3 regions of the Variovorax sp. P1_G12 genome follow, and region 2 is predicted to be linked to each of the others. Evidence: predicted binding sites of a transcription regulator. Region 2 holds the regulator's gene; each other region holds the start of a gene.
The links. Region 2 encodes sigma-54, which starts transcription at its own class of promoters, with help from an activator protein. Its sites were predicted from a motif close to TGGCANGNAANCTGCTTT; they were not measured.

Region 1 (3,244 bases), on a different contig from region 2:
CGGCCTGCTGCGCGGGCGCGGCCTGGGCGTTCGCCATGTGCATGCCACCGGCAACGAGGCCGACGTCACCGTGTCCGACCTCGCCTGGGCCGTCGCCCACGATCCGGAAGTGAAGTTGCTGCTGCTCTATCTGGAGACCATCGCCAACCCCGGGATGCTGGCCCGCACCGCAGCCTATGCGCGCGAGCGCGACCTGCCGATCGTCGCCGTGAAGGCCGGGCGCTCCGAAAGCGGGCAGAAGGCAGCGTCGTCGCACACCGGTTCGCTGGCCAACGAAGACCGCGCGGTCGATGCCTTCTTCAAGCACCACGGCATCTGGCGCGTGCGCGACCCGCATGCGCAGGCGCTGGCGGCCGAGGCCTATCTCAAGGGCTGGCGGCCCGAAGGCCGGCGGCTGGTGGTGATCAGCAACTCGGGCGCGAGCTGCGTGATGGGCGCGGACGCTTCCGAGGAGTTGGGCCTTCCGCTGGCGGAATTGTCGCCGCAGACGCGCCAGGACGTGGCCGACAGGCTGCCGGGCTTCGCGACCGCCAGCAACCCGATCGACATCACGGCGGCACTGCTGTCCAACAGCGGCCTGTTCGGCGACGTGCTGCCGGCGGTGGCGCAGGACCCGGCGGCCGACCTGTTCTTCATCCACATTCCGGTGGCCGGGGCCGGCTACGACGTGGAAGCCTTCGCCGCCGACACGGCCAGGTTCGAGGCCGGCACCGGGAAGCCGGTGGTGGTCGCTGCCTGGCAGGCCTCGGTCGCGGCCCCCTTCAAGGCCAGGGGCATCCCGACCTACGCCAGCGAGTCGGAGGCGCTCGGCGTGCTGGCGCAGCTCGCCTCGCACACGGCGCTGATGCGCAGGCCGCATCGTGCGTGGCCGGCCGAACCCTTGCCGCTGCTGCCGGCGGGGGCCGGCCGATTCATGAACGAGGCCGAGAGCCTCGCGCTGCTGGCGGCGCGCGACATTCCGGTCGTTGCGCACCGGCTCTGCCGCTCGGCACGGCAGGCGCGCGACGCCTGGACGGCGATGGGCGTGCCGGCGGTGGTCAAGGCCTGCTCGGGCGACGTGCCCCACAAGTCGGAACACGGGCTGGTGGCGCTGCACGTGCGCAGCGCCGACGATGCCGCCGCGCTGTTCGAGCAGCAATGGACCCGGCTGGCCGAGCTCGGTGCTTCGCAGGACGGCGTGATCGTGGCCGCGATGCACCGCGGCCGGCACGAGTTCATGGTCGGTGCGCGGCAGGATCCGGTTTTCGGGCCGGTGGTGGTGGTCGGCGACGGCGGCAGGTATGTCGAGGCGCTGCAGGACGTCGCCGTGCTGCTGCCGCCGTTCGACAGTGCCGACGTCGGCGCGGCCCTGCGCACGCTGCGCATCGCGCCGCTGCTGGAGGGGGTGCGCGGCGAGCCGCCGCTGGACGTCGCCGCCCTGTGCGCCGTGGTCGTGGCGGTCGGCCGCCTGATCGCCGCGGCCTCGGGACGGATCGCCTCCATCGACGTCAATCCGGTGCTGGTGGGCGCCCGGGGGGAGGGCGCCATGGTCCTCGACGCCCTCGTCGAGCGAGCCTGAGCACGCGACGGCCGTACCCGCCATCCGGGCAGGCCCGGAGCGCGACGGACGGGATCTTGGCCTTGAACTTGCTAAGCTATGGTCAAGGAGATTGGTCGTCCCATGCACAAATTCGATGAGATGTACGAACAGCTGCCCTACAGCGGCGCAGCGGTGCGAAGCCACTACAAGCGTTACGACCAATGGCTTGCGAGGCAGCCCGGCGAGGTGATGCGTTCGCGGCGCGAGGAGGCGGAAATGATCTTCCGCCGGGTCGGCATCACCTTTGCGGTCTACGGCGCGAAGGACGAGGACGGCTCGGGCACCGAGCGGCTGATTCCCTTCGACCTGCTGCCGCGCATCATTCCCGCGCACGAGTGGGCCTCGATGGAAAAGGGCCTGGTGCAGCGCGTGACCGCGCTCAACCGCTTCATCCATGACGTCTACCACGGCCAGGAGATCATCAAGGCCGGCGTGATCCCGGCCGAGCAGATCCTGAACAACGCCCAGTACCGGCCAGAGATGGTGGGCGTCAAGGTGCCCAACGACATCTACTCGCACATCTCGGGCATCGACATCGTGCGTGCGCCCGATGCCCAGGGCCACGGCGAGTACTACGTGCTCGAGGACAACCTGCGGGTGCCCAGCGGCGTGAGCTACATGCTGGAGAACCGCAAGATGATGATGCGGCTGTTCCCGGAGCTGTTCAGCCAGAACCGCATCGCGCCGGTCGCCCACTACCCCGACCTGCTGCTGGAAACCCTGCGCGCCTCGGCGCCGCCGGCCACCGCCGAGCCCACCGTGGTGGTGCTCACGCCCGGCATGTACAATAGCGCCTACTTCGAGCACGCCTTCCTGGCGCAGCAGATGGGCGTCGAACTGGTCGAGGGCCAGGACCTGTTCGTCAAGGACGACTTCGTCTACATGCGCACCACGCGCGGCCCGCGCCGGGTCGACGTGATCTACCGCCGGGTCGACGACGACTTCCTCGACCCCGAGGTGTTCCGCCCGACCTCCACCCTGGGCTGCGCCGGCCTGATGCGCGCCTACCGCGAGGGCAACGTGGTGATCTGCAACGCGGTCGGCACCGGCGTGGCCGACGACAAGTCGATCTACCCCTACGTGCCGAAGATGGTCGAGTTCTATCTCGGCGAGAAGCCGATCCTGAAGAACGTGCCGACCTACATGTGCCGCAACAAGGACGACCTGGACTACACCCTGGCCCACATGAAGGACCTGGTGGTCAAGGAGGTGCACGGCGCCGGCGGCTACGGCATGCTCATCGGCCCGGCCGCGACCCAGGCCGAGATCGAGGACTTCAAGAAGGCGGTGCTGGCCAAGCCCGACGGCTACATCGCGCAGCCGACGCTGAGCCTGTCGACCTCGCCGACCTTCGTCGACGCCGGCATCGCGCCGCGCCACATCGACCTGCGGCCCTTCGTGCTGTCGGGCAAGGAAGTCCAGATGGTGCCCGGCGGCCTGACGCGGGTCGCGCTCAAGGAAGGCTCGCTGGTGGTCAATTCGTCGCAGGGCGGCGGCACCAAGGACACCTGGATCCTCGAGGCCGACCGCGGCAGCAAGCCTCGGGCGCCGTCGCAAACCCAGAGCCAAGTGGCCTGATCGGAGGAACGTCTCATGCTGTCACGCACCGCCGATCACCTCTACTGGATGTCGCGCTACACCGAGCGGGCCGAGAACACCGCGCGC
Region 2 (3,244 bases):
CTGATCGAAGCGCTGCTGCAGCTCCTCGCGCGGCAGCGAGGATGCGACCACGCTGCCGATCGGCCGCACGTAGGGGCTGTTCCAGTACAGGTCGAACAGGCTGCCGAGGCGTTTCACCAGGGCGCCGGCGACGAAGGTGTCGATGTCCAGGAAGTTCGCGCCGGCGGTCTGCGTGAAGTACTGGCTGCCGATGTTGCGCCCGCCTGCCACCGCCATCGCGCCGTCGGCGATGAAGAGCTTGTTGTGCATCCGGCGATTGACGCGGTCGAAGTCGAACAGCGAGCTCGAGAAGCGCTGCAGCAGGCTGCCGCGGCCGGCTGGGAAAGGGTTGAACAGCCGCAGCTCGAGGTTCGGCGTGGCGGCCAGCGCCAGCAGCAGGTCGTCCTCGCCCGAGGTGTAGAGGTCGTCCATCAGGAGCCGCACGCGCACGCCGCGCAGGGCCGCATCGCGCAGGGTGCGCAGGAAGTAGCGGCCGGTGTCGTCGTTCTCGATCTGGTAGTACTGGACGTCGAGCGTGCGCTCGGCGCGGCGCGCGAGCTGCAGCCGCGTGTCGAGCGCGAAGTCGCCGCCGGGCATGAGCCGGAAACCGCTCAGATCCGGATCGGGCGACGAGGCCTTGACGATCCGGCCCAGCGCGGTCGCGCCCGAGGCCGTGATGGCACTCGAGGGCGGGCGCTCGACATCGGCCGGCAGCATCGCGCAGCCGCCGACCAGAAGCACCGCCGCCGCCAATGCCGCACCGAGCCGCCACCCGCGCACCAGCACGCCCTAGAGCGCCTTGCGCAGATTGGCCGGCGCGATGCGCAGCGCCTCGCGGTACTTCGCGACGGTGCGGCGTGCGCATTCGATGCCCTGCTCCTTGAGCATCTCGGAGATCTGGCTGTCGGACAGCGGTTTCTTGAGGTCCTCGGCGCTCACGAACTGCTTGATCAGCGCCCGCACCGCGGTGCTCGAGGCATTGCCGCCGGTCTCGGTGCCGAGCGCCGAGCCGAAGAAGTACTTGAGCTCGAACGTGCCGTAAGGCGTCGCCATGTACTTGGCGGTGGTCACGCGGCTGATGGTCGATTCGTGCAGGCCGAGTTCGTCGGCGATCTCGCGCAGCACCAGCGGGCGCATCGCCAGCTCGCCGTGCACGAAGAAGCTCTTCTGCCGCTCGACGATCGCGTTCGACACCCGCAGGATGGTGTCGAAGCGCTGCTGGATGTTCTTGATGAACCAGCGCGCCTCCTGCAACCGCTGCGAGAGCGCCTGGCTGCCCTCGCCCTTGTGCTGCTTGAGCGCGCCCGCATAGATGTCGTGCACGCGCAGCCGCGGCATGACCTCGGGGTTCAGCATGACGCGGAACTTGATGTTGGTGCTGGTGCCGTTGGCGATGCGCGTGACGATCACGTCCGGCACCACCACGTTGCGCTCGACGTCGACGAAGCGGCGGCCCGGCTTGGGCTCGAGCCGGGCGATCAGCTGCAGGGCGGCGCGCACCTCTTCCTCGTTGCTGCGCGCGAGCGTCGCCAGCCGCTTGAAATCGCGCCGCGCCAGCAGCTCCATCGGCTGCTTGCAGACCGCGATCGCGGTCTGGCGCACCCGCGCCTCGTCGGCACCCTCGCCGGGGTGCGCCAGGGCGCGCAGCTGGATCGTCAGGCACTCGCCGAGGTTGCGGGCGCCGACGCCGACCGGCTCCAGGCTCTGCAGCAGGCCCAGCGCGACCTGGAAGTGATGCACCAGGTCGTCGAACTGGTCGTTGTCGTCGCCGGCCAGGCCCGAGGCCAGGGCCGGCAGCGAATCCTCGAGGTAGCCGTCGTCGTTGAGCGACTCGATCAGGAAGCGCAGCGCGGCGCGGTCGGTCTCGCTGAGCCTCAGGCCCAGCGCCTGCCGATGCAGGAAGGACTGCAGCGACTCGTGGCTGCGCGCCAGTTCGGTGGCGTCGGTGCGTTCGTCGCCGAGGTTGTTGGCGCGCGCGGGCGCATCGCCGCCCCATTCGCTGTCGTCGGGCGCCACGTCGACCGTGCCGTCGCCTTCCCAGTCGGGCTCGGCGTCGGCGGCGTCGAGCGGCGCCGTCTCGGCCTCGGGTGTCGCGACCGCAACCTCGGCGGCAGCGGCCGCGGGACCGGGGGCGTAGTCGCCGTCGCCTTCGGCCTGCCGGTCGTCGTCGCGCACCGGCGCATCGGCGGCGTCCAGCCCGAACTCCTCGCGCGCCGCCTCTTCGGCCGTCCGCTCGAGGAAAGGGTTGTCGTCGAGCATCTGCTCGACTTCCTGGCTCAGCTCGAGGGTGGACAGCTGCAGCAGCCGGATCGATTGCTGCAGTTGCGGCGTCAGCGCCAGATGCTGGGAGACGCGAAGCGAAAGCCCCTGCTTCATCGAGATAAGGCCCCTACATCCGGAAATGTTCGCCCAGGTACACGCGTCGCACCTCGGCGTTGTCGACGATCTCCGAAGGCGTGCCTTGTGCCAGCACATGCCCGTCGCTGATGATGAACGCGTGATCGCAGATGCCAAGCGTCTCGCGTACGTTGTGGTCGGTGATGAGCACGCCGAGGCCGCGCTCCTTCAGGAAGCTGATGATCCGCTGGATCTCGATCACCGCGATCGGGTCGATGCCGGCGAAGGGCTCGTCCAGCAGGATGAAGCGCGGCTGCGTCGCCAGGGCGCGCGCGATCTCGACCCGGCGGCGTTCGCCGCCGGACAGCGACAGCGCCGGTGAATCGCGCAGGTGGTCGACGCGCAGGTCGGCCAGCAGTTCGCCCAGCCGCTCGTCGATGTGCGCCTTGCTGAGCGGCACCATCCGGCCGTGTTCGTCGGGCTCGCTCTGCAGCTCGAGCACTGCGCGCACGTTTTCCTCGACCGTCAACTTGCGGAAGATCGAGGCCTCCTGCGGCAGGTAGCTCAGGCCCATGCGCGCGCGACGGTGGATCGGCATGTGGGCGATCGGCTCGCCGTCGATCCAGATCTCTCCGGCATCGGCCCGCACCAGCCCGACGATCATGTAGAACGAGGTGGTCTTGCCCGCGCCGTTGGGGCCCAGCAGCCCGACCACTTCGCCCTTCTGCACGGCGAGCGACACATCCTTCACGACCGTGCGGCTGCCATAGCTCTTCTGCAGGCTGCGCGCCTCCAGCCGGCTGACCGGCTGGCCATCGCTTCCATTCAACCCGGCGGTTTCGATCACTTCTTGGACTCTCCGCCGAGCGTGGTGGTGGAACGCAGGCTGTTGCCCGGAGCCGGAGCCGGGGTCGCCGCGGGCTTGGCA
Region 3 (3,244 bases), on a different contig from region 2:
CGTCGTCCTGGCGCCCTACCTGGGGCGCCGGCCCATCGGCGCAGAAATCCACAAGGCCGGCGGCCTGCGCGCCTGGAAGGCGCCCGGAGGACCGCCGCCGGACGAGGAGGTCGACCGCAAGCTGTGGCCTTGGCTCCAGCAGTACGCGTCGCCGCGGCAGGCCAAGCACCTGCCGCCGCTGTATCTGGGCTTCGGACTCAGCGACCGCTTTGCGTCCAATCACCATCTGCTGGCCGATGCGCTGCCGGCCGGCCGCGTGTTCACCACCGAAGGCGGCCACGACTGGCCGCAGTGGTCGCAGCTCTGGCGCAAGGTGCTCGACGTGCTGCCGCTGCCGACCCTGGCAACCCGGGAAGGCTCTCAGACCGACGCCAGGCGCACTCGAAGCGAGGCTGCGTGTGGGCGACGCATCACGCGCCCTGCTGTGGCCCGCTCAGCGAGGCCAATGGCCATCGCGGCTTGACGTCGAAGGCATAGTGCCCGGTCGGCGCCTGCACGCCGGCCTGAAGCCGCATCGCCGCGGCCATCGCAATCATGGCGCCGTTGTCGGTGCACAGGTGCAGTTCGGGGTAGTGCACGCGCACGCCGCGCTTCGCGCAGGCCACGTCGAGCTGCTGGCGCAGCATCCGGTTGGCGCCGACGCCGCCCGCGACCACGAAGCGGTCGAGGCCGGTCTGTTCGAGCGCGGCCAGCGATTTCTTCAGCAGCACGTCGACGATCGCGGCCTGCGTCGAGGCGGCGAGATCGGGCTTGCGGGCTTCGAGCTGATCGCCGAGCTTCTTGGCCTGCGTCAGCACCGCGGTCTTGAGTCCGGCAAAGGAGAAATCGAGATTGCCGCTGTGCAGCAGCGGGCGCGGCAGCTTGAAGGCCTCAGGGTCGCCCTGCTCCGCCAGCTTCGCGAGCCACGGGCCGCCGGGATAGGGCAGCCCCATCAGCTTGGCGCTCTTGTCGAAGGCTTCGCCGGCGGCGTCGTCGATGGTCTCGCCGAGCAGCGCGTAGCGCCCCACCCCGTCGACCCGCATCAGCTGGGTATGTCCGCCTGACACCAGCAGCGCGACGAAGGGAAACTCGGGCGGGTCGGCGCTCAGGAAGGGCGAAAGCAAGTGGCCCTCGAGGTGATGCACGCCGAGCACCGGTTTGCCGAGCGCGGCGCCCAGCGCGCACGCCACGCCGGCGCCGACCAGCAAGGCGCCCGCCAGCCCCGGCCCCCGCGTGTAGGCGACCACGTCGACATCGGCCAGCCGCCGGCCAGCCTCGTCGAACACCGCCTGCGTGAGCGGCAGGACGCGGCGGATGTGATCCCGGCTCGCAAGCTCGGGCACCACGCCGCCATAGGCCTGGTGCATCGCGATCTGGCTGTGCAGCGCGTGCGCGGCCAGCCGAGGCAGCCCGCTGGCGCCGGCCTCGACCAGCGCCACGCCGGTCTCGTCGCAGGAGGATTCGATTCCCAGTACATGCATCCAGCGAGTGTAGGTGGCGTCCGTCCCGAGGGCACGGATGTTGCTCAATGAGCTCGCCCCCAGGTTGGCTCACTGCGTGTCGCTGCCCACCGCCGGCCGGGGGCAACACCAGCGGCCCGGCGAAGCCGGTTCCGCGGTGTTCCACGAAAAATCCGGCCTGGGTCGTCATGCAACACAGAGAGCAAACTCGAAGAGTCACGATGAAATCCGCTTTGAGCTTCCTGGTCGGCGCCCTGCGATGCGAGATCGACGCGCTGGAGCAGCTCGCGCGCACCAGCGAGCTGGTGGCGACGATCGCCCGGCTGGTCCATGCGCTGCAGCGGGAGCGCGGCATCTCCAATGTCTTTCTGGCATCGGGCGGCCGGCGCTTCGCCTCGCAGCGCAAGGAACAGATCGCCGACTGCCTGCGGCACGAGGAAGCCGTGCGCCTGGCCTTCGACCAGCTCGAGGCCGAAGGCGGCCGGGTCGGCAACGGCGCGCGCCTCTTCAGCCGCATCGCCTGGGTGCTGCCCGGGCTGGACGCCCTGCCCGCGCTGCGGCAGCGCATCGGCGCGATGGAGCTCGATGCCGGCCGTTCGACCGCGGCCTTCGTCAAGCTGGTCGCCGGTCTCATCGCGGTGGTCTTCGAGGCCGCCGACGGCGCCACCGACCCCGAGATCTCGCGCCGGCTGGTGGCGCTGTTCAATTTCATGCAGGGCAAGGAGTTCGCGGGCCAGGAACGCGCCTGCGGCGCCGCGGCCTTCGCCTCGGGCTACAACGACAGCGCGCGCCAGCAGCAATGGCTGCACCTGATCGCCTCGCAGGAACATTGCTTCCAGCGCTTTGCCGAGTTCTCGGCATCCGGCCTGGGCGAGCTCTGGGCCTCGGTCAGGGCGCCGGCGCAAGTCGCCGAACAGGAGCGCCTGCGCCGCATCGCCTGCGCCGCGCCGGCGGGCGTGTGGCTCGACACCGAGTTGAGCCAGGTCTGGTTCGACTGCTGCACGCGCCGCATCGACGCCATGCAGGCGGTCGAGGAGCGGTTGACCGCCGACCTGCGGCAGCTCTGCGAACAGAAGACGGCGCAGGCTCGCGCCGAGCTGCAGGCGCACGAGGCGCTGCTGGCCAGCCTGCAGGATACCGGCGGCGCCGCGGCGGACTTCTTCCTCGATGCGGTGGCGACGCCGGCCGCCGCGGCCACGCCGGCCGCCAGTGCGCCTTACGGCAAGCAACTCGAACGCTCCATTCTCGACATGGTGCAGGAGCAGTCGCGCCGGCTGCAGGCCATGGGCGACGAACTCGAGACCGTGCGCGCCGCCCTCAACGAGCGCAAGCTGGTCGAGCGCGCCAAGGGGCTCCTGATGGCGCACCGGCGCATCAGCGAGGAGGAAGCGCACAAGATGCTGCGCCGGACCGCGATGAACCAGGGCCGGCGGCTGGTCGAGGTCGCCGAATCGGTGCTCGCGATGGCCGAGTACCTGCCCGACGACAGGGCTTCCTGAGTGCGTCGCAGGCCCGGAATGGTGCACTGCACAAGCGATGCGCAGCGCATGCGTTTCGCTCCAGATCCGGTGGATGGCAAGCCCCGGTGAACCATTGACGCTCTCTTTTTCATAGCGCCACGGTTGCTGGCACGCTGCTTGCAATCGCTCGAGGCATAGACCGACGAAGGTCTTCAGGCAGGTGGCATCCAACGGCGGGTGCGGCCCACCGAACCGGACAAAGGCGTCCTTACCCCGCAGGGGCTCGACTTCGAGCGGCCCGTGCGCGGCGAGGACGCCTTTTCGTTTTTCCGAATCGACTTTTCA

Region 1: AC1D2O_RS34645 (circularly permuted type 2 ATP-grasp protein) is a predicted target of sigma-54. The motif match lies at 1,616-1,633, and genes of this name have one in related genera.
Region 3: AC1D2O_RS02835 (nitrate- and nitrite sensing domain-containing protein) is a predicted target of sigma-54. The motif match lies at 1,490-1,507, and genes of this name have one in related genera.

The regions. Positions count from the first base shown of each region.
Region 1 covers NZ_JBFUBW010000050.1:19,513-22,756, reverse strand. Annotated here, with positions in the region: gene AC1D2O_RS34650 (acetate--CoA ligase family protein) at 1-1,558, shown strand, start outside; gene AC1D2O_RS34645 (circularly permuted type 2 ATP-grasp protein) at 1,661-3,157, shown strand; gene AC1D2O_RS34640 (alpha-E domain-containing protein) at 3,173-3,244, shown strand, end outside.
Region 2 covers NZ_JBFUBW010000027.1:48,072-51,315, forward strand. Annotated here, with positions in the region: gene AC1D2O_RS26665 (phospholipase D family protein) at 1-696, opposite strand, end outside; gene AC1D2O_RS26670 (RNA polymerase factor sigma-54) at 769-2,355, opposite strand; gene lptB (LPS export ABC transporter ATP-binding protein) at 2,369-3,163, opposite strand; gene lptA (lipopolysaccharide transport periplasmic protein LptA) at 3,160-3,244, opposite strand, start outside.
Region 3 covers NZ_JBFUBW010000002.1:135,664-138,907, forward strand. Annotated here, with positions in the region: gene AC1D2O_RS02825 (alpha/beta hydrolase) at 1-463, shown strand, start outside; gene tsaD (tRNA (adenosine(37)-N6)-threonylcarbamoyltransferase complex transferase subunit TsaD) at 411-1,460, opposite strand; gene AC1D2O_RS02835 (nitrate- and nitrite sensing domain-containing protein) at 1,661-2,938, shown strand.